Linked DNA regions of Mumia flava. The protein of the gene in region 2 interacts with the protein of the main gene of each other region in a pairwise test. Links are inferred from orthologs where the notes say so. Each region holds a gene or a part of one and is shown on either strand. Other genes may lie near its edges.

Evidence for each region.
Region 1: the proteins of leuS (region 2) and ligA interact in binary tests that used the Escherichia coli proteins (3 or more experiments, as listed by UniProt). The link is inferred for Mumia flava from one-to-one orthologs.

The regions. Positions count from the first base shown.
Region 1 is NZ_PGEZ01000002.1:849,917-860,078, reverse strand. Bases 2,334-5,270 are described here. They hold ligA (NAD-dependent DNA ligase LigA), read left to right. Parts: upstream 2,334-2,692; coding sequence 2,693-4,849; downstream 4,850-5,270. Other genes in these bases: CLV56_RS18010 (hypothetical protein), read left to right, coding at 4,910-5,270; CLV56_RS18020 (class I SAM-dependent methyltransferase), read right to left, coding at 2,334-2,625. Outside these bases: CLV56_RS18025 (Ig-like domain repeat protein), read left to right, coding at 1-1,997; more of CLV56_RS18020, read right to left, coding at 1,978-2,333; more of CLV56_RS18010, read left to right, coding at 5,271-6,019; CLV56_RS18005 (Ig-like domain repeat protein), read right to left, coding at 6,051-7,094; Asp-tRNA(Asn)/Glu-tRNA(Gln) amidotransferase subunit GatC, read left to right, coding at 7,272-7,574; Asp-tRNA(Asn)/Glu-tRNA(Gln) amidotransferase subunit GatA, read left to right, coding at 7,586-9,079; Asp-tRNA(Asn)/Glu-tRNA(Gln) amidotransferase subunit GatB, read left to right, coding at 9,076-10,162. UniProt on the Escherichia coli protein: DNA ligase that catalyzes the formation of phosphodiester linkages between 5'-phosphoryl and 3'-hydroxyl groups in double-stranded DNA using NAD as a coenzyme and as the energy source for the reaction.
Region 2 is NZ_PGEZ01000002.1:612,346-622,656, forward strand. What follows is about bases 4,057-7,142. They hold leuS (leucine--tRNA ligase), read right to left. Parts: upstream 6,803-7,142; coding sequence 4,310-6,802; downstream 4,057-4,309. Other genes in these bases: CLV56_RS16975 (hypothetical protein), read left to right, coding at 4,057-4,210; CLV56_RS16985 (hypothetical protein), read right to left, coding at 6,984-7,142. In the rest of the region: CLV56_RS16955 (ComEC/Rec2 family competence protein), read right to left, coding at 1-1,238; CLV56_RS21270 (ComEA family DNA-binding protein), read right to left, coding at 1,240-2,148; CLV56_RS16965 (DegV family protein), read right to left, coding at 2,213-3,061; CLV56_RS16970 (MerR family transcriptional regulator), read right to left, coding at 3,058-3,711; more of CLV56_RS16975, read left to right, coding at 3,797-4,056; more of CLV56_RS16985, read right to left, coding at 7,143-7,265; CLV56_RS16990 (sodium:solute symporter family protein), read right to left, coding at 7,276-8,997; CLV56_RS16995 (PQQ-dependent sugar dehydrogenase), read left to right, coding at 9,197-10,311.

The DNA.
Region 1 (10,162 bases), 240 kb from region 2 along the record:
ACGCCCGGGCCGGCACGGACCCGCTGCTCGTCGACGACTCCGACGCGGTCCAGGTCGTGCTCGCGACCTCCGACGGGCAGATCCCCGAGGACGTGCAGGTCGACGTCGTCGGGCTCGGTGACGGCACCTCCACCGGTGACGACGGCGACACGGGCGAGGAGCAGCGGGCTCCGGCGCCCGAACCCGAGGTCGACGGAACGGACCTCGAGCCGATGGCAGCCGCCGGCGGGGTCCCCATGCCGACGATCCGCAGCCGCGCCGCCTGGGGCGCGAACGAGCGGATCCGCGAGAAGTCCAGTCCGGACTACGGGTCGGTGCGCGGTGCGGTCGTGCACCACACCGCGGGCCCGACCTCGTACAGCAAGGACGAGGTCCCCGCCCTCATCCGGTCGTTCTACAGCTACCACGTGAAGGTGCGCGGCTGGCGCGACATCGGCTACAACGTGCTGGTCGACAAGTGGGGCCGCGCCTGGGAGGGCCGTTGGGGCGGCCTGAGCCGCAACGTCGTGGGCGCCCACGCCTTGAACAACAACTCGACGACGTTCGGGATCTCGGTGATCGGCGACTTCGGCCCGATGAAGGCCTCGAAGGCGGTCGCACGCACGGTGTCGCGCGTGATCGCCTGGAAGTTCTCGCTCAACCGGGTCAACCCGAACGGCACCTGGACCTATACGACGAACACCGGGAAGCGGGTCTCGAAGCCCAAGGTCGTGGGCCACCGTGACGTCGGTCAGACGGCCTGCCCGGGCTCCACGCTCTACAAGCGGCTGCCCGGGATCCGCTCGCGCGTCCGCTCCAGGATGGCGAACAACGGCCTGAAGCCGACGATCCGCGCCGCCGCGTCGCCGAAGAACTACCAGGTCGGCGGGAACCGCGTCGACGTGGACGTCACCGTGACCGCGCCGGGCACGGTGCCGACCGGCACGGTCGAGATCCTCGATGTCGACTCCGACACGATCGTGGGCGGCCCCGTGTCGCTGTCGAGCGGGAAGGCGCGGGTCAAGCTGCTGAAGCTGCTGCCGGCCGGGACCCGACCGCTGCGGGTGCTGTACAGCGGCAACGGCCTGGTCGCGTGGGCCCGCTCCACCTCGTTCGGCATCACGGTCCGCAAGGCACCGACGACCACCACGGCGACGTACGACAAGACCGCGATCACCTCGGGCGACCTCGTCCGCGCCTCCGTCGTCGTCGCGGGCGACGACGTCTACCCGCGCGGCACCGCCTCGGTCTGGTCGGGAGGCACGCGGGTCGGTCGGGCGACGCTCACGCGAGTCCCGTCGACCAAACGAGCGACGGCGACGGTGCGACTGAGCCGCGAGCTCGCAGGCGGGACCCACCGACTCGTCGCACGCTACGACGGGCACCCGTCGATCGCGGGCTCGAAGGATGCGACACCGGGCACGTTGACGGTCGCGAAGGCGCCGAGCCGGATCACGTCGGTCGCACACGTCCGGGTGCCGCGATGGAAGGCGCGGCCCGTGCTGAGGGTGACCGCGTCGGCCGAGCACCAGCGACCGGACGGCCCGGTGGTGGTGCGCGATCGCGGTCGCGTCGTCGGACGGGGGAGCATGCGCGACGGCGTCGCGACCGTGTGGCTCACCCGCAACGACGTCCGCCGACGGACCGTGACCGTCCAGTACCACGGGTCGGCGAGCCTGCGGTGGGCCACGCCCGTGACCCGCACGTTCGCGGTCAAGCCGGCCGTGCTCCAGGTGCGGCGCAGGCTCGACGACCGGACGATCAGCCGCTCCGACCGGCTCGTGCTGCGGATGCGCGTCAAGGCGGCCGGGCACGACGCGGTGCGTGGTCGCATCCAGGTGGTGACGAAGTCCGGTCGGGTGCTGAAGTCGAAGCGGCTGCGGGCGCGGCACGACGGGCACCGCAAGATTCGGATCCCGGTCTCCTGGCAGGGCAAGAAGCGGATCCGGGTGAAGGTCGACCCGGCCGGCTACCAGCGGCCGTACCGCTCGAAGTGGATCAAGGTCCGGGTGCGCTGAGCGGCGGGTCGGCAGGGTTGACGGCGAGGCCGAGCGCGTCGGCGCCGAGCACCTTCGGCGCGCCGTCCTCGTAGAAGACGTCGACCTCGCGGACCTCGAACCCGGCGCGCTCGATCGCGGCGACGATCCGCCGGGTGAGATGGCACCCGCCGGCGATGCGCTGGTGGAGCGGGGCCAGGCGTCGTTGCCAGCGTCGTACGGACTCGTCCGGCGCCAGGCCGTGCTCGAGGAAGTGCAGCGTGCCGCCCGGCCGGAGCACCCGCCGCAGCTCGGCGAGCGCAGCGTCGAGGTCGGGGATCGTGCACATCGTCCAGGTGCTGAGGGCGGCGTCGACGCTGTCGTCGTCGAGCGTGAGCGCCTGGCCGTCGAGGCCCGACCGCACGACGGGGACGTGCGCCCGTACGATCCGCTCCTCGGCGATCCGCCACGCGGCGTCGGAAGGCTCCACGGCCGCCACGGACCGGACCGCCGGCGGATAGAAACGGGTGTTGTGGCCGCTGCCGAACCCGATCTCCACGACGTCGCCCGACAGCCCCGCGCAGACCCGCGCGCGGTAGGGGTCGGCCTGCTCCATCCCGCACGCCCGGTCGACCCAGCGGGGGAGCACGTGGTCGCTGTACCAGCCCACGGCGACGCACCTCCCTGCATCCGATCGTGCCACCTCGCTGTCGGTGCGCACGGGTAGATTGTCGCCCGTGTCCAGTGCTGACGAACGCATCGAGAGCCCACCCGACGAGGCGGCGGCCCGCAAGCGGCACGCCGAGCTGACCGAGGAGATCGAGCACGCCCGGACGCGCTACTACGTCGAGGACGCCCCGACGATCTCGGACGCCGCGTACGACCGGCAGATGGTCGAGCTCGAGGAGCTGGAGGACGCGTGGCCCCAGCTGCGGACCCCCGACTCGCCGACGCAGACGGTCGGTGGCGTGGCGAGCGAGGCGTTCGCGCCGGTCCGCCACCGCCGGCGGATGGAGAGCCTCGACAACTGCTTCTCGTTCGAGGAGCTGCAGACCTGGGGCGCACGGGTCCACAAGGAGGCCGACGAGGACCCGGAGCTGCTGGTCGAGCTCAAGGTCGACGGTCTGGCGATCAACCTGACGTACGAGCGGGGCCGGCTCGTCCGCGCCGCGACGCGCGGTGACGGCACGATCGGCGAGGACGTGACCGCCAACGTCCGCACGATCGAGGGGATCCCGCACCGGCTGCGTGGCGACGGCGACCACGCGGTCCCTGCGCTGGTCGAGGTGCGCGGTGAGATCTACTTCCCGACTGCTGCGTTCGAGACGTTCAACCAGGCGTGGGCCGAGGCCGGCAACACCCCGCTGTCCAATCCCCGCAACGCCGCTGCCGGCTCGCTGCGCCAGAAGGATCCGGCGGTGACCGCGACCCGGCCGCTGCGGATGGTCTGCCACGGGATCGGCGACCGCGACGGGTTCGAGCCGCAGCGGCAGTCGGAGGCGTACGCCGCGCTGGCGTCGTGGGGCCTGCCGACCAGCGACCGGGTGAAGGTGCTGCCGACGCTGGCCGACGTCGAGGAGTTCATCGGCTACTACGGCGAGCACCGTCACGACGTCGAGCACGAGATCGACGGGATCGTGATCAAGGTCGACCGGTTCGCGGTGCAGCGTGCGCTGGGCTCGACGTCGCGGGCGCCGCGCTGGGCGATCGCGTACAAGTATCCGCCCGAGGAGGTCAACACCACGCTCCTCGACATCCGGGTCAACGTCGGGCGCACAGGCCGGGTCACCCCGTACGGCGTGATGGAGCCGGTGCTCGTGTCGGGGTCCACCGTGGAGATGGCGACGCTGCACAACGCGTCGGAGGTCGAGCGCAAGGGTGTGCTGATCGGCGACACGGTCGTGCTGCGCAAGGCCGGCGACGTGATCCCGGAGATCGTCGGGCCGGTGGTGCCGTTGCGGGACGGGTCGGAGACGGCGTTCGTGATGCCGACCGAGTGCCCCGCGTGCGGCACGACGCTGGCGCCGTCGAAGGAGGGCGACGCCGACATCCGCTGCCCCAACACCCGGTCCTGCCCCGCGCAGCTGCGCGAGCGGCTGTACCACGTGGGCAGCCGCGGGGCGATGGACATCGAGGTGCTGGGGTACGAGGCGGCGACGGCGCTGCTCGATGCCGGGGTCCTGACCGACGAGGGTGGGCTGTTCGCGCTCGGAGAGTCCGACCTGCTCGAGGTGCCGCTGTTCACGCGAGCGTCGAAGAAGGCGGAGCAGGAGGCCGGTGCGGGTCCGCGGGTGCTGTCCGCGAACGGTCGTCGCATGCTCGACAACCTCGCGAAGGTCAAGGCGCAGCCGCTGTGGCGCGTCCTGGTGGCGCTGTCGATCCGGCACGTCGGCCCGACCGCCGCGCGGGCGCTCGCCGCCGAGCTGGGGAGCCTCGACGCGATCGCCGAGGCCGACACCGAGACGCTGGCGGCGGTCGACGGGGTCGGCCCGACGATCGCGGAGTCGGTGGTGGAGTGGTTCGGCGTCGACTGGCACCGCGAGATCGTCGAGCAGTGGCGCGCCGCCGGGGTGCGGACCGCCGACGAGCGGGACGCGTCGATCGAGCGGACGCTGGAGGGTCTCACGATCGTCGTGACCGGCTCGCTCACGGGATTCACCCGCGACGAGGCCAAGGAGGCGGTCCTGGCCCGCGGCGGCAAGGCAGCGGGATCGGTGTCGAAGAAGACGAGCTTCGTCGTGGTCGGTGAGGCGGCGGGTTCGAAGGCCGCGAAGGCCGAGGAGCTGGGCGTCCCGGTCCTCGACGAGCAGGGGTTCGTGGACCTGCTCCGCGATGGGCCGTCGCCGGCGGAGGACGACGCTGCGGACGACGCCGAGGACGACGCCGAGGGGTGAGGCGCTGGGGTGCGGCGGGCTCCGACAGAATGTCCGAGCCGTCGACGCACCGGAGGAACGATGTCGGATCCGCACCACCCGCAGGGCCAGCCGCCGCACGGGCAGGAGCCGCATCCGGAGTGGACCACGCCGTACGGCCAGCAGCCTGGCGGGTACGGCCAGCCGGGTCACCAGCCGTACGGTCCGGCGTACGGGCACCCGCAGCAGCCCCACCCGTACGCCCAGAATCCGTACGGGCCGCCGCACCCGCAGCCGGCGAGGAAGCTCAGCGGCGGCAGGATCGCGTTGATCATCGCTCTGGCCGCGGTGGTCGCAGCGATCCTCGTCGTCCTGCTGGTCTCGGTGGCGCTCCTCACCCTCAGCTCGTCGACGACGGAGGTCCAGGAGGCGTCCGGGACGTCGATGAGCGTCGAAGGGATGGACGCGGTCCAGCAGACGCTGACGGAGACCGGTCCGGACTGGACCTGCTACGACTCGGTCCCGGGCTCGGTCTCGCGGTGCTTCTACTACGTGAAGGCCGGTGACATCCCCGACCGGGCGACCCTGACCTTCGGGTACGACGACGAGTCGGTCGTCTCGGTCGCATTCCGGGCCGACGGAGCCGAGGAGCTGCCCGAGGTGCGCGAGCAGGTGGTCGACGCGGTCGCCGTCCACCTGCTCGACGGCGACCGTGACGGACTCGAAGCGGCGCTCGGCGGTGGCGAGCAGCTCGAGGGCGTGTACGCCTACGGGAGCGGCGGCTACCTCACGATCTCCACGTCGACGGGCGAGCGCCTCACCGGACCCGATCTCCCGCAGGTCGCGGAGGTGGTCGCGAGCCTGCGTCGGGCCGGGTTCACCTGCGAGGACCCCGCCGACACCACGACCTGCGAGAAGACCACCGACGGTCTGCGGCTGCAGGCCAGCGGATACGTCGGGGACTCCTGGTCGTCGTGGACGGTGTCGGCGTCGCCCGAGTACGGCGCGCGGCCGACGAAGCAGCGCGCCAACGAGCTCGTCGGGCAGACGCTGGAGGGCGCGGGTCTCACCGACGACGCCGGCGTCGCCTTCCTCGCGTCCGCGCAGCGCGGACAGGCCGGCGACTTCGCCGGGTACGCACTCGGCGCCGACCCGTACGACGGGGGCAGCGGCTACTTCACGCAGCGCGCGACCGTCGAGGTGATCCGCTGACCGGCGGACCGCCTCGACGTGGCGGCCGCGGTCAGCGGCGCTTCTTCACCCGCAGCACGACCGTGGTCTTCGAGGCCTTGACCTTCGCGCTGCCCGGATAGACCACCGTCAGCCAGTGGCGACCGACCCGCAGGCTCTTGCGCCGCAGCGTGACGGTCGCGCGGCCCGACCGCAGGCGGTGCGAACCCAGCGCCTTCGCGCCCTTGCGCACCCGTACGACCCCGGTCGCGGTCCGCGAGGAGCGCACGCGGACGCGGATCCTGGCCTTGCGCCCGTACCGTACGGCCGTGGTCGTCGCCGTCGTGGTGGAGGCGACCTTCGTCGGCGGCTTCACGACGGGCGGCTTCGGTGGCACGGTGGGGGTCGGTTCCGTCGGGGTCGGTTCGGTCGGTGTCGGCGCGTCGGGGTCGGGGGAGATCGGCCCGACCGTGAGGTCGAGCCGGTTGCCGTCGCCGGACAGCAGGGTGCTGAGCAGCCAGTCGCCGGCCGGGAGGCCCAGCACGTCCGGGCACCCGTGGAGGTCGCCGATCGTGAACGCGGCGGACATCGCGATCGGGTCGGTCAGGCTGAACGGCTCGCTGCTGACCAGCCGCGCGGTGACGTCGCCGGTCCGGCAGGTCGGGCCGCCGAGGTTGATCAGGCGCAGCAGCGGCAGGTCGCTGCGGACGTCGGGAAGGGCGATCCGGAAGGTCGTGTCGGCGGTGACGATCCCACCGTCCCCGACGACGGCGACGGTGTCGCCGATCGGTTCGAGGACGACCGTCGACGTGGTGTCGCCGATCCACGGGAGACCCAGCGCACGGACCTTCGCGGTGATCTCGGGGATCTCCATCGTCCCCGTGACCCCGCTCGTGGCGAGGTCGAAGTCGCCGCGCAGCCGAGCGCCCTCGGGCATCGTGAGCACGGCGCCGCCGGCGAGGGGGTTCGCGAGGGTCGTGGTGCCGCTGATGGGGAGCACGACCGGGACGGGTGCGGCGTCGGCCGGGGTGGTCGCGAGCAGCGCCGCGGTCAGCCCGGCGGCCGCCGTCACGACGGTGGCGGTGGCGGCGCGGATGCGTGGGGGACGGGTACGCATGGATCTCCCTCCAGAGAACGGTGAACGGAACGTACCGCGCCCCCTCACGCGCTGTCCGCAGGTTCGCCCAGCAGCCGCCGCGTCGGGCGTCGGGTGGGCGTCGGGAGCGGTCGCGGCCGCTCAGGCCGCAGACCCTAGGATGGGTCGGTACCCACCCAACCCTTCGGAGGAGACGCCGTGTCCGACGGGATCACGCGCGCCGACGTGGCCAAGCTGGCCGACCTGGCGCGCATCGACCTCACCGACGCCGAGCTGGACCGACTCACACCCGAGCTCCAGGTCATTCTCGACTCGGTCGCCCAGGTCTCGGAGGTCGCGTCGGCCGACGTGCCGCCGACCTCGCACGCCGTGCCGCTCTCGAACGTCTTCCGCGACGACGTCGTCACCGGCGGACTCACCCCGGAGCAGGCGCTGGCGATGGCCCCGGCCGTCGAGCAGCAGCGGTTCGCCGTCCCGCGGATCCTGGGGGAGGAGCAGTGAGCGTGATCCGGATGAGCGCGGCGGACATCGCCGCGGCCCTGGCCTCGGGTGAGCTGTCGTCGGTCGAGGTGACGCAGGCGCACCTGGACCGCATCGACGCGGTCGACGGCGACCTCAACGCCTTCCTGGCCCGCGACGACGAGGCTGCGCTGGCCACGGCCCGCGCGATCGACGAGCGCCGCGCGGCCGGCGAGTCGCTGCACCCCCTCGCGGGCGTGCCGATCGCCGTCAAGGACGTCGTGACGACCGAGGGCCTGACCACCACCGCCGGGTCCCGGATCCTCGAGGGCTGGGTCCCGCCGTACGACGCGACCGTGACCAAGCGGCTCCGCGCGGCCGGACTCCCGATCCTCGGCAAGACCAACATGGACGAGTTCGCGATGGGCTCGTCGACCGAGCACTCCGCGTACGGTCCGACCCGCAACCCGTGGGACCGCGAGCGGATCCCCGGTGGTTCCGGTGGCGGCTCCGCGGCGGCCGTGGGCGCGTACGAGGCGCCGCTGGCGATCGGCACGGACACCGGCGGCTCGATCCGCCAGCCCGCTGCCGTGACCGGCACGGTCGGCGTCAAGCCGACGTACGGCGGGGTGTCGCGCTACGGCCTGATCGCGCTGGCGAGCTCGCTGGACCAGGCCGGTCCCGTGACCCGCTCGGTCCTCGACGCGGCGCTGCTGCACGACGTGATCGGCGGCCACGACCCGATGGACTCGACCAGCATCGACCGCCCCGTACCGCCGGTGGTGGAGGCGGCGCGTCGCGCGGACGTCGCGGGGCTGCGGATCGGCGTGGTCCGCGAGCTCGGTGGTGAGGGCTACCAGCCGGGCGTCCGGGCTCGCTTCGACGAGGCCGTGGAGCTGCTGACGAAGGCCGGGGCCGAGGTCGTCGAGGTGTCGTGCCCGAGCTTCGAGTACGCCCTGTCGACGTACTACCTGATCCTGCCGAGCGAGGCGAGCAGCAACCTCGCCCGCTTCGACGCGATGCGCTACGGCCTGCGTACGGCGCCGTCCGGCGTGGCCGCGCCGAGCGCCGAGCAGGTGATGACCGCGACCCGCGAGGCGGGCTTCGGCGACGAGGTGAAGCGCCGGATCATCATCGGCACGTACGCCCTGTCGAGCGGCTACTACGACGCCTACTACGGCTCGGCACAGAAGGTCCGCACGCTGATCGCGCGCGACTTCGACGCCGCCTTCGAGCAGGTCGACGTGCTGGTCTCGCCGACGTCCCCGACGACGGCGTTCAAGCTGGGCGACAAGCTGGACGACCCGATGTCGATGTACCTGCAGGACGTCGCGACGATCCCGGCGAACCTCGCCGGCATCCCGGGCCTGTCCCTGCCGGTCGGCGTCGCGGAGGAGGACGGGCTGCCGGTCGGCCTCCAGGTGCTGGCACCGGCGATGGCCGACGACCGGCTGTACAACGTGGGCGCGGCGCTCGAGCGGATGCTCATCGAGCAGTGGGGCGGCCCGCTGCTGGCGAAGGCCCCGGAGCTGGAGGTGCGGGCATGACGCAGACACGAACCGATCAGGCGCCGACCGAGCTGGTGCCGTTCGACGAGGCGCTGACCCGCTACGAGCCGGTGATGGGCCTGGAGGTCCACGTCGAGCTCAACACCGCGTCGAAGATGTTCTGCGGCTGCTCGACGGTCTTCGGTGCGGAGCCGAACACCCAGGTCTGCCCGACCTGCCTCGGCCTGCCCGGTGCGCTGCCGGTGGTCAACGGGAAGGCCGTGGAGTCGGCGATCCGGATCGGCCTCGCCCTGAACTGCTCGATCGCGCCGTGGTCGCGGTTCGCCCGGAAGAACTACTTCTACCCGGACATGCCGAAGAACTTCCAGACGTCGCAGTACGACGAGCCGATCGCGTTCGACGGCTGGACCGACGTCACCGTCGACACCGAGGACGGCCCGAAGACGTTCCGGGTGGAGATCGAGCGCGCGCACATGGAGGAGGACACCGGCAAGTCGCTGCACGTCGGCGGCTCCACCGGCCGGATCCACGGCGCCGAGTACTCGCTGGTCGACTACAACCGCGCCGGCATCCCGCTGATCGAGATCGTCACGAAGCCGATCACCGGTGCCGGCGAGCACGCGCCCGCCGTCGCCAAGGCGTACGTCGCGCACCTGCGGGAGCTGATCCGTGCCCTCGACGTGTCCGACGTGCGGATGGAGCAGGGCTCGATGCGCTGTGACGTCAACCTGTCGCTGATGCCGATCGGGTCGGAGGTCTTCGGGACGCGCTCGGAGACCAAGAACGTGAACTCGCTGCGCTCGGTCGAGCGCGCGGTGCGGTACGAGGCGGCGCGCCACGCGGGCATCCTCGACGCCGGCCAGAAGGTGGTTCAGGAGACGCGGCACTTCCACGAGGACACCGGCGAGACCACGTCCGGGCGCGAGAAGTCCGACGCGGAGGACTACCGCTACTTCCCCGAGCCCGACCTGGTGCCGGTGGCGCCGTCGGACGCGTGGGTCGAGGAGCTCCGCGGCACGCTCCCGGAGCCGCCGGCCGCGCGCCGGGCGCGGCTGCAGGGCGAGTGGGGCTACTCGGACCTCGAGATGCGTGACGTCGTCGGCGCGGGCGCGCTGGACCTCG
Region 2 (10,311 bases):
GGACCGACAGCCGGCGCGGCCGCGAGGTTCGCTGCGACGGCGACCAACGACACCTGACCGGACAGCGCAGCCACGGGCGCGGTGCAGGCCAGCTGCGCCGCAGCCGGCACCGCGACCGCCTCGGCGCACCACCGCGGCATCCAGGTCGCGAGCGCGTCCCGCCACCGGGGTGCGAGCAGGAGGATCCCGGCGGTCGCCAGCACCGAGAGCACGAATCCGGCCGAGGTGGCGTACCAGGGATCGAGCAGGACGAGGACGACGATCGCCCACGCGAGGCAGCGCACTCCCCCGGCGGCGCCGCCCACGCTGAGGCCGACGACCCCGACGACCCCCATCGCGGCGGCCCGGGCGACCGACGGCTCGGGCCGGGCGAGCAGGAGGAAGGCGAGGACCGTCACCATCGCGAGCGCGACACGGGTCCGTGGCCCGGCGCGCAGCGGTCGCGCCGCAGCGAGCACGAACCCGAGGAGCAGCGTCAGGTTGGTGCCCGACACCGCCAGCAGGTGCGTCAGCCCGCTGGTCCGGAAGGCCTCCGCGAGATCGTCGGTCAATCCGCTGTCATCGCCGTGGACCAGGGCCGGGACCAAGGCGGCGACGTCGTCGTCACGCCCGCGTACGGAGTCGCCGACCGAGGCGCGCAGCCCGGCGGCCAGGTCCCACCACGCCGCGGGTCCGCCCACCGCACGCAGATCCGTGAGCCAGATCGTGGCCGCGGTGTCGGTGCCGTCCGCCGGACCCAGCCTGCCCGCGACCACGACCCGTTCGCCCAGCACCGGTGTCGCCAGGTCGGTCGAGCGGGACCAGGCCCGGACCGGCACCCGCACCCGCCAGCGCCGGTCAGCGGACGCGAGGTCGGTGACGCGCAGGGTCATCACGCGCGCGGTCCCGTTCGACGTCCGGACCTCGCGCGCGTCCGAGGACACGGTCGCGAGCGCCCGTACCTGCTGCCGGTCGGACGCGGCGTCGGCGACCGGGCTGTGCGCATGCTGGGAGACCCGCAGCGCCGCGAGCAGCGCCGACGTCCCCGCGACCAGGACGACGAGCCCGATCCAGGCGACCCGCACAGCCGAAGCGCGGCTCCGCAGCGCGAGCACGCCGACGGCGGCCAGGATCAGCCACGCCGAAGCGACCCACCCGACGGGGGCCGACACGGCGAGCGCGGCCCCGCCCCACGCGGCGAGCGCGGGCGCCGCGACCCGCAGATCGACCGGCGCGTGCGACCCGCCCGGCACCGGCACGTCACACGGTGACCAGGTCGCGCAGCTCGTCGAGCGTCGCCTCGCCGATCCCGCTGACGTCCAGCAGCTGCTCGACCGAGGAGAACGAGCCGTTCTCGGAGCGCCAGTCCAGGATCGCCTGCGCGGTGACCGGGCCGACCCCAGGAAGCGTGTCGAGATCCTCGGCGGTCGCGGTGTTGAGGTTGACGGGTGCCGGCGCCGTGCCTGCGCCCGACGCACCGCCGACCGGTGCTGCGACCGCCTCGAGCCCCACCACGACCTGCTCGCCGTCCACCAGCACCCGCGCCAGGTTCAGGGAGGACAGGTCGGCCCCGCGGCGCGCACCACCGGCCGCCTCGACGGCGTCCATCACCCGCGAGCCCGTCGGCAGGGAGACGACCTGGGGTCGACGGACCTTGCCGGTGACGTCGACGACCACGGTCGCGGCGTCCGCGGCGCCCCCGGCCGCCGGGGCCGTGCCCGCGACCGCAGCGGCGGAGGCGGCCGGGGATGACGGGCCGTCGACGGCGTGGTCGTCGAGCACGGCGTAGGAGTCGCTCGGCGGCACCTCCTGCGGTCGGGCCGACGCCACCCACATCCCGATCCCACCGGCGAGGACCGCCAGCACGATCGCGACGGCGACCAGGTGGCGGACCTCGACGCCGGCACCGAGCAGGCTCGCCACGGCTGAGCCGCGGCGCTCGGACCGCCCAGCCCCAGCCCCAGCCCGATCGTGGGCGTACGAGGCCGCGCGGGCCGCACGCCCGGACGGGACACCGTCGTGGGGGTCGAGGCGGTCGGGCTCGTCGTCGGGCTCGTCGTCGGGCTCGAAACCGGTCCAGGTCGCGTCGGAGCCGGCCAGCTCGCGGGCCAGCAGCTCGAGGCGTCGCCGAGCCGCCTCGGCACCTCGGTCGGATGAACGTCGCTCCACCGGCGCCACGCTACGAGCCCTGGACCTCGCCGTGGGCCGCCTCGGCTTCGCCTGTGGAGAACCCTCAGCGCGACACGGGGGCGACGGTGACGGCAAGGAGACCCGGCCCCACGTGCGCCCCGACGACCGCGCTGACCTCGACGACCGGCACGGAGTCCAGGCCGAGCTGCTCCGCAAGCCGGTCGGCGAGCGCCTGTGCGGCCTCGGGAGCGTCGAGATGCTGGACCGCGACGGCCACCCCGTCCGCCTGCAGCGTCGCCGCCTGGAGGGCGAGCTCCTCCAGACGGGCGATGGCGCGGCTCGCGGTCCGGACCTTCTCCACCGGCCGCACCTGCCCCTCCCGGACCGACAGCAGCGGCTTGACCGCGAGCGCCGACCCGACGAGGGCCGAGGCCGCTCCGATCCGGCCACCACGGCGCAGGTGCTCGAGCGTCGCGACGTAGAACAGCGTGGTCGCGCGCTCGGCGCACTCGGTCGCGGCCTTCGCCGCGTCCTCCGCGCTCGCGCCGGCCTCGCGTGCACGCGCGGCAGCGACCGCCGCGTACCCCGAGGCCATCCCGACCTCCAGCGTGTCCACGCACAGCACCGGGACCGGGGCGTCCTGGGCGGCGATCTGGGCCGACTCGAACGTCGCCGAGACCGCCGAGCTCAGGTGCACCGACACGATCGCCTCGGCTCCCTGTGCTGCGAGCGTCTCGTAGCACCGTGCGAGCGCCTCCGGCGAGGGGCGTGAGGTGCTGACGGTCGCGCCGGAGCGCAGGGCCTGGGCGACCTCGTCAGCGGTGATGTCCTCGCCCTCGACGAAGACCCGGTCGCCGACGACGACCTCGAGCGGCACCACGGTGAGGTCGTACCTCCGGACCAGATCGGCCGGCAGCGAGGCCGTCGAGTCGGTCACGATCGCGAAGGTCATGGGCTGAGAGTATCGGCCTCGTGGCCGGGGCGGGACCTCTCGGTCCGCTCGCGGTACAGGGCCTGGTGCATGACGCGCCGCATCGCGAGGATCACGGGCTCGATCAGCGTGGTCCCGAGGACGACGTCCTCGACCACGCCCGGCAACGACGCCCCCGGATCGCGGCCGACCGACGCCACCTCGCGCTCGGCCATCGAACGGATGTCGGCCAGGTAGCGTCCTGCCGCCTCGGGATCGAGCGGACGTCCTGCTGCCTCCAGCCCGCGGAGCGCGACCTCCAGCTGGGTCAGCGCCGTGCTGCCGACCCCGACGTCGAGGCCGTGCTGCTCCAGCAGCGCGGTCGCACGAGGGCACGCCGGGTCGGCCGGCTCCGCGTACGGCGGAAGGGCTTCGACGGCCCGCGCCACCGCGGCGTACGGGTCCGGGCCGGGCTCGTCGACCGCGGCGAGCACCTGCTTCGCCCGTGCCAGTGGCAGCCCTGCGACCTCGACGAGTGCGCGGATCACCCGCAGACGATGCAGGTGCCGGTCGTCGTAGCGCGCCTGCGTGGCACTGGTCGCCTCACCCGCGGGGAGCAGACCCTCGCGCAGGTAGTACTTGACCGTCGCCACCGGCAGACCGGCCTCGTGTGCCAGCGCGGAGATCTTCATCGGCACCCCCTGGAAATCCTGGTTGACACATTGGAGAGTAACACTCTCTAATATTGGATAGTTCCACTACCCAAAAGGAGTCCTCATGGATGCCGCCACCACCATCACCGCGGGCGTCGTCGTCCTCACGGTCGTCACGATCGAGACCGGAGGCATGTTCGTGCTCCGCGTCGTCACCGGGCATCAGCCGGTCAACGACCTCCAGCGGTCCTTCTTCCGCGCCGGGCACGCGCACGCGGGCGTGCTCGTGATCCTCGGGCTGGTCACGCTGCTGCTGACCTCGGCAGCCGAGGTGGCCGACCCGTGGGGTTGGCTCGGACCGGTCGGCGTGCTGGTCGCCGCGATCGTGATGCCGGCCGGGTTCTTCCTGTCCGTGCTCGGCACCGACCCCGAGCGACCCGGCCGCCTCGTCGCCCTGCTGTGGGCAGGCGCGGTCCTGCTCGCCGCCGGGCTCGTGTCGACGGGCGTCAGCCTGGTCGTGACGGGTGCGAACGGGTAGCGGGCACGGGGTCTCGATCACTCGCTGCGCTCGCGCCTCGACCGACGGTCCTGGCACCGCTGGTCGAGGCGGGCGAGGAACGAGCCCGATCGAGACCCCTCAGATCACGACGTTGACGAGCTTCGGTGCACGGACGATCACCTTGCGGATCTCGGCACCCTCGAGGTGCCGAGCGACGTTCGGCTCGGCCAGGGCGATCGCCTGCAGGTCCTCGTCGGAGATCGACGGCGGGACCTCGACCTTGCCGCGGACCTTGCCCTTGACCTGGACGACGCACGTCACCGTGTCCTCGACCAGCAGCGCCTCGTCGACCGTCGGCCACGGCTGCTGCGAGACCGAGGGAGCGTGCCCCAGCTCGGACCACATCTCCTCGGCGACGTACGGCGCGATCGTCGACAGCAGCACGGAGATCACCTCGGCCGCCTCACGCACCGCCGGGTCGGCCGCGCCGGGGCCGGCGTCGATTGCCTTGCGGGTCGCGTTCACCAGCTCCATCAGGCGCGCCACGACGACGTTGAACCGCCGGGACTCGTACAGCTGCTCGCAGTCGTGCACGGTGCGGTGGGTGGTCCGACGCAGCGCCTGGTCCCCGTCGGCCGGATCGGCACCCGGCTCGCTGGAGACCTCGTGCGCGACCCGCCAGGCCCGCTGGAGGAACTTCGAGGACCCCGACGGCGACACGTCGGCCCAGTCGATGTCGTCCTCCGGCGGGCTCGCGAACACGATCGTCAGCCGCACCGCGTCGACGCCGAACTCCTCCAGCTGCTCACCCAGGTCGACCCCGTTGCCGAGGGACTTGCTCATCGCCTTGCCCTCGTTGATGACCTGGCCCTGGTTCATCAGCGAGGTGAACGGCTCGACGAAGTCGACCATGCCCATGTCGTGCAGCACCTTGGTGAAGAACCGGCTGTAGAGCAGGTGCAGGATCGCGTGCTCGACGCCACCGACGTACTGGTCGACCGGCATCCAGCGCCGGGCCTCGGCCGGGTCGAACGGGCCGTCGGTGCTCTGCGGAGAGCAGTAGCGCAGGTAGTACCACGACGAGTCGACGAACGTGTCCATCGTGTCGGTGTCACGCTGGGCCGGCCCGCCGCACTGCGGGCAGGCGGTCGAGACCCAGTCGGTCGCGGCCGCCAGCGGCGACGTGCCCTTCGGGGCCAGGTCGGAGCCGGTCAGGTACGGCAGCTCCACCGGCAGCTGGTCGTCCGGGACCGCGACCTCGCCGCAGTCCGGGCAGTGCACGATCGGGATCGGGCAACCCCAGTAGCGCTGGCGGCTCAGCAGCCAGTCGCGCAGCCGGAAGTTGATCGTCCCCTCCCCCGCACCGTCGGCCTCGAGCCGCGCGATGATCGTCGCGATCCCGTCGGCCTTGGTCTCGATGCCCTCGAGCGCCGGCGAGCTGACGTACGCACCGTCGCCCGGGGTCGCGATCCCGGAGACGGCCGGGTCCTCGGCGCCCTCGACGTCGATCACGGCGCGGACCGGCAGGTCGTACGTCCGGGCGAAGTCGAGGTCGCGCTGGTCGTGCGCGGGCACGGCCATGACGGCACCCGTGCCGTAGTCGGCCAGCACGTAGTCGGCGGCCCAGACCGGCATCTTCTCGCCGGTCACCGGGTTGACGGCGTGCACGCCCAGCGGGACGCCGGTCTTCGGGCGCTCGGTGGACTGCCGCTCGATCTCGGTGGCCTGCTTGGTGCGCTCGAGGTAGGCCTCGAACTGCGCGCGGTGGTCGTCGGCGACCAGCTCTGCAGCGAGCTTCGCGTCCGGCGCCACCACCATGAACGTCGCGCCGTACAGCGTGTCCGGACGGGTGGTGAACACCCGCACGGGCTCGTCGCGCTTCACACCGTCCTCGGCGCTGATCGCGAAGTCGACCCACGCTCCCTCGGAGCGCCCGATCCAGTTGCGCTGCATCGTCAGGACGCGCTCGGGCCACTTCCCCTCGAGCTGCTCCATGTCGTCGAGCAGCCGTTGGGCGTAGTCCGTGATCTTGAAGTACCACTGCGTCAGCTCGCGCTTGGTGACCACCGCACCGCAGCGCTCGCACAGGCCCTGGACGACCTGCTCGTTGGCCAGCACGGTCTGGTCGTTCGGGCACCAGTTGACGAACGACGCCTTGCGGTAGGCCAGGCCCCGCTCGAAGAACCGCAGGAACAGCCACTGCGTCCACCGGTAGTACTCCGGGTCCGAGGTGTGCAGACGGCGGGTCCAGTCGAAGCTCAGGCCGTAGCGCCGGATCGACTCCGCCTGGGTCTCGATGTTGTCGTAGGTGAAGGTCGCCGGGTTCTCGTCGCGCTTGATCGCGGCGTTCTCCGCCGGCAGGCCGAACGAGTCCCAGCCGATCGGGTTCAGGACGTCGTACCCGCGCAGCCGCCAGTAGCGCGCCAGCATGTCGTGGAGCGCGAAGACCTCGCCGTGGCCCATGTGGAGGTCGCCGGAGGGGTACGGGAACATCGTGAGGGCGTACCGCCGCTCCCGGCTCTGGTCCGTACCGTCGGCGTCGAACGGCCGCAGGTCGTCCCAGACCGCGCGCCACCGGTCCTGGACCGCGCGGACGTCGTACGACGCCGCCTCACCGTGCTGGGTGCTCACTCTCGTCTCCTCCACGTGCCTCTGGGAGTCGTGCACGCTCGCTGCTGCATGAAAAAGCCCCTCGCAGGGAGGGGCGGCCGCACTGACCGGTCGAGCTGTCGTCGACCCTCAGCGCGGCACGTCGAGAAGCAGCATCAGCGCGCGCACGTCTCTCATCGTAGCCCGCGCAGCCCGGGCGGCGTCACGGCGTGTCGTCGTGCGCCTCGGCGGGCGCATCCTCCACCACGATCGGACGCAGCCGCGCCCACACGAAGAAGAACGCCGACACCACGATCAGGGCGATCCCGATCACCAGGTTGATGTTGAAGCCGTCGGACTTGTCGAGCTCCGTGTCGGAGACGAAGAAGAGTCCGATCACCGTGAGGATCACCCCGTAGATCCCGAGCAGCAGCCCGATGATCCGCCGGATGTCGAACGCACCCGCGGTGTGCTTCTCGGTCGTCGGCTGGTCGCCTGTCGCCACGTCGTCCCCCTCACCTGAAGATGATGTTGAGCGCGATCACCATGATCAGCGAGATCGTCGCCAGCTTGAGCGGCTGCTGGTACCACGGGAGCGTCGGCGCGAGCGGGTCGCGCAGGTTCTCCTTCGGCGTCAGCGAGTACACGAAGCCGACCAGCGACTCCTCCGGCTTCGGCTTGCTCATGTAGGTCACCACCACACTCACCACGATGTCGACGACGAACGCCGCGCTCGCCGCGACGAAGCTCGCGCCCTGGCCGCTCAGCCCGATCACGCCCTGGCTCAGCCCGCCCAGCGCGTCCTCGCTCAGGATGGCCACGAAGATCGCGGCACCGGTCCCGCTGACCAGGCCCACCCAGCCGGCCGTCGCCGACATCCTCTTCCAGAACATACCGAGGATGAACGTGGCGAACAGCGGCGCGTTGAAGAACCCGAACAACGTCTGCAGGTAGTCCATCAGGTTGCCGTAGCCCGACGCGATCAGCGCCGTGAAGATCGCGACCAGCGTCGCCGCGACCGTGGCCCAGCGGCCGACCCGGGTGTAGTAGTCGTCCGGCTTGTCCTTGACGGCGTACTGCTCCCACAGGTCGACGCTGAAGACGGTGTTGAACGCCGAGATGTTGGCCGCCATCCCCGCCATGAACGACGCGAGCAGACCGGCGATGGCGACGCCGAGCATGCCGTTGGGCAGCAGGTCGCGCATCAGCAGCAGGATCGCGTCGTTGTACGTCACGTCGGAGTCGGGCGGGAGCTCGCCGTTGCGCAGCTGGATGATCTCGGTGACCAGCACCGCGGCGATCATGCCGGGCACGACCACGATGAACGGCACGAACATCTTCGGGAAAGACCCGATGATCGGCGCGTTGCGCGCGGCCGACATCGACTTCGACGCCATCGCGCGCTGCACCTCGACGAAGTTCGTCGTCCAGTAGCCGAACGACAGCACGAAACCGAGGCCGAACACGATCCCGACCACCGACCAGAACGGGTCCTCGATCCCGGTGAGGTTCGTGCCCGGCCAGCTGGAGAGCATCGCGTCGCCGTCGGGCTCGGCCTGAAGCTTGTCGACCAGGCCGTCGATGCCGCCGACCTTGTGCAGCGCGACGAGCGTCAGCGGGAGCAGCGCGGCCACGATCACGAAGAACTGGAGCACCTCGTTGTAGATCGCCGCCGACAGTCCGCCGAGCGTCGTGTACGTCAGGACGACGGCGGCCGCGGCGATCAGCGAGACCCACAGCGGCCAGCCCAGGATCGCCTCGACGATCGACGCGAGCAGGAAGAGGTTGACGCCGGCGATCAGCAGCTGCGCGATCGCGAAGCTCAGCGCGTTGACCAGGTGCGCACCGGTGCCGAAGCGCATCCGCATGAACTCCGGGACGCTGCGGACCTTCGAGCCGTAGTAGAACGGCATCATCACGACACCGAGGAACAGCATCGCCGGGACGGCGCCGATCCAGAAGTAGTGCATCGTCGGCAGGCCGTACTGCGCGCCGTTGGCCGACATGCCCATGATCTCGACGGCGCCGAGGTTGGCCGAGATGAAGGCGAGGCCGGTCACCCACGCCGGCAGGGAGCGGCCCGACAGGAAGAAGTCGATGCTCGAGGAGACCTGCCGCTTGGCGAACCAGCCGATGCCGAGCACGAACCCGAAGTAGATCGCGATGATCAGGTAGTCCGAGAAGTCCGCATCGAGGCGGAGCTCCTCCTGCGCCAGGAGCACGCTGTCCAGGTGCATCGCGTTCATCCGTCCCCCTCCACCGGCTGTCGGCCCCCTCGGGCGGGTCGTCCGAACCGCACCCTACTCCCGAGCGACCCACGTCGCTCGGTGACGCGACGCGTGTCGCGACCGGTGTCCCGGCCGGTGCCGCGACACCGGCTGCGAGGCTGGTCGCGGACCTCTCGCGGTGCCTTGGCCGGGCGACCATACTGGCGGCATGTCGTGGACGCGCCGCCGCCTGCTCGCCACCGCCGCGGTCGCCGGCGCCGGAGTGCTCGTCGGGTGCGACGGGTCCTCACCGGAGGTCGGGCCGACCGACCCGACGACGACCGAGGGTCCGTCCGACGACCCGACGAGCGACGCGACCACGGGCGACGCGACCACCGAGCCGTCGCCGACCGCGCCTGCGGAGCCCACCCGGCTGCGCGTCGTCGGGACCGTGGCAGAGGGGCTGACGGTCCCATGGGGCATCGCGTTCCTGCCCGGCGGCGGCGCCCTGGTCTCCGAGCGCGACACCGGCCGGATCGTACGCGTCGGCGCCGCCGGCTCCGTCCGTACGGTCACGGAGGTGGCCGAGGCTGCAGCCGCTCCCGGCACGGGTGAGGGCGGGCTGCTCGGGCTCGCCCTGAGCCCCGACGGTCGCGGGCTGTACGCGTACCACTCGACCGACGACGACAACCGGATCGTGCGGATGAGCTGGAACGGTCGCGCGCTCGGTCGACCCCGCGTGGTGCTCGACGGGATCCCTCGCGCCACGATCCACAACGGGGGCGCGCTCGCGATCGGCCCCGACGGGCTGCTGTACGCCAGCACGGGCGACGCCGGCGACGGCTCGAACGCACCGGACGTCGACTCGCTCGGCGGCAAGGTGCTGCGGATGCGCCTCGACGGCTCGCCCGCACCCGGCAACCCGTACGACAACCAGGTCTTCAGCTCCGGCCACCGCAACGTCGAAGGACTCGCGTTCGACGGCGCCGGACGGCTGTGGGCCAGCGAGTTCGGCAACGACGCGTACGACGAGCTCAACCTCATCGAGGCCGGCCAGGACTACGGGTGGCCGCGCACCGAGGGTCCGACCGATGCCGGCGGCATCACCGGGCCGCAGGCCTGGTGGCCGACGGACGCCGCCTCACCGGCCGGGCTCGCGGTCGCCCACTCCACCGCGTACCTCGGGGCGCTGCGCGGCCAGTGCGTGTGGGCGGTCCCGCTGGCCGGGCGCCGCGCGCGGGAGCCACGCCGCCGGCTCGGGGGCGAGGACCTCGGCCGGATCCGTGCGGTCGCGCTCGCGCCGGACGGGCTGCTGTGGGTCGCGACGAGCAACACCGACGGGCG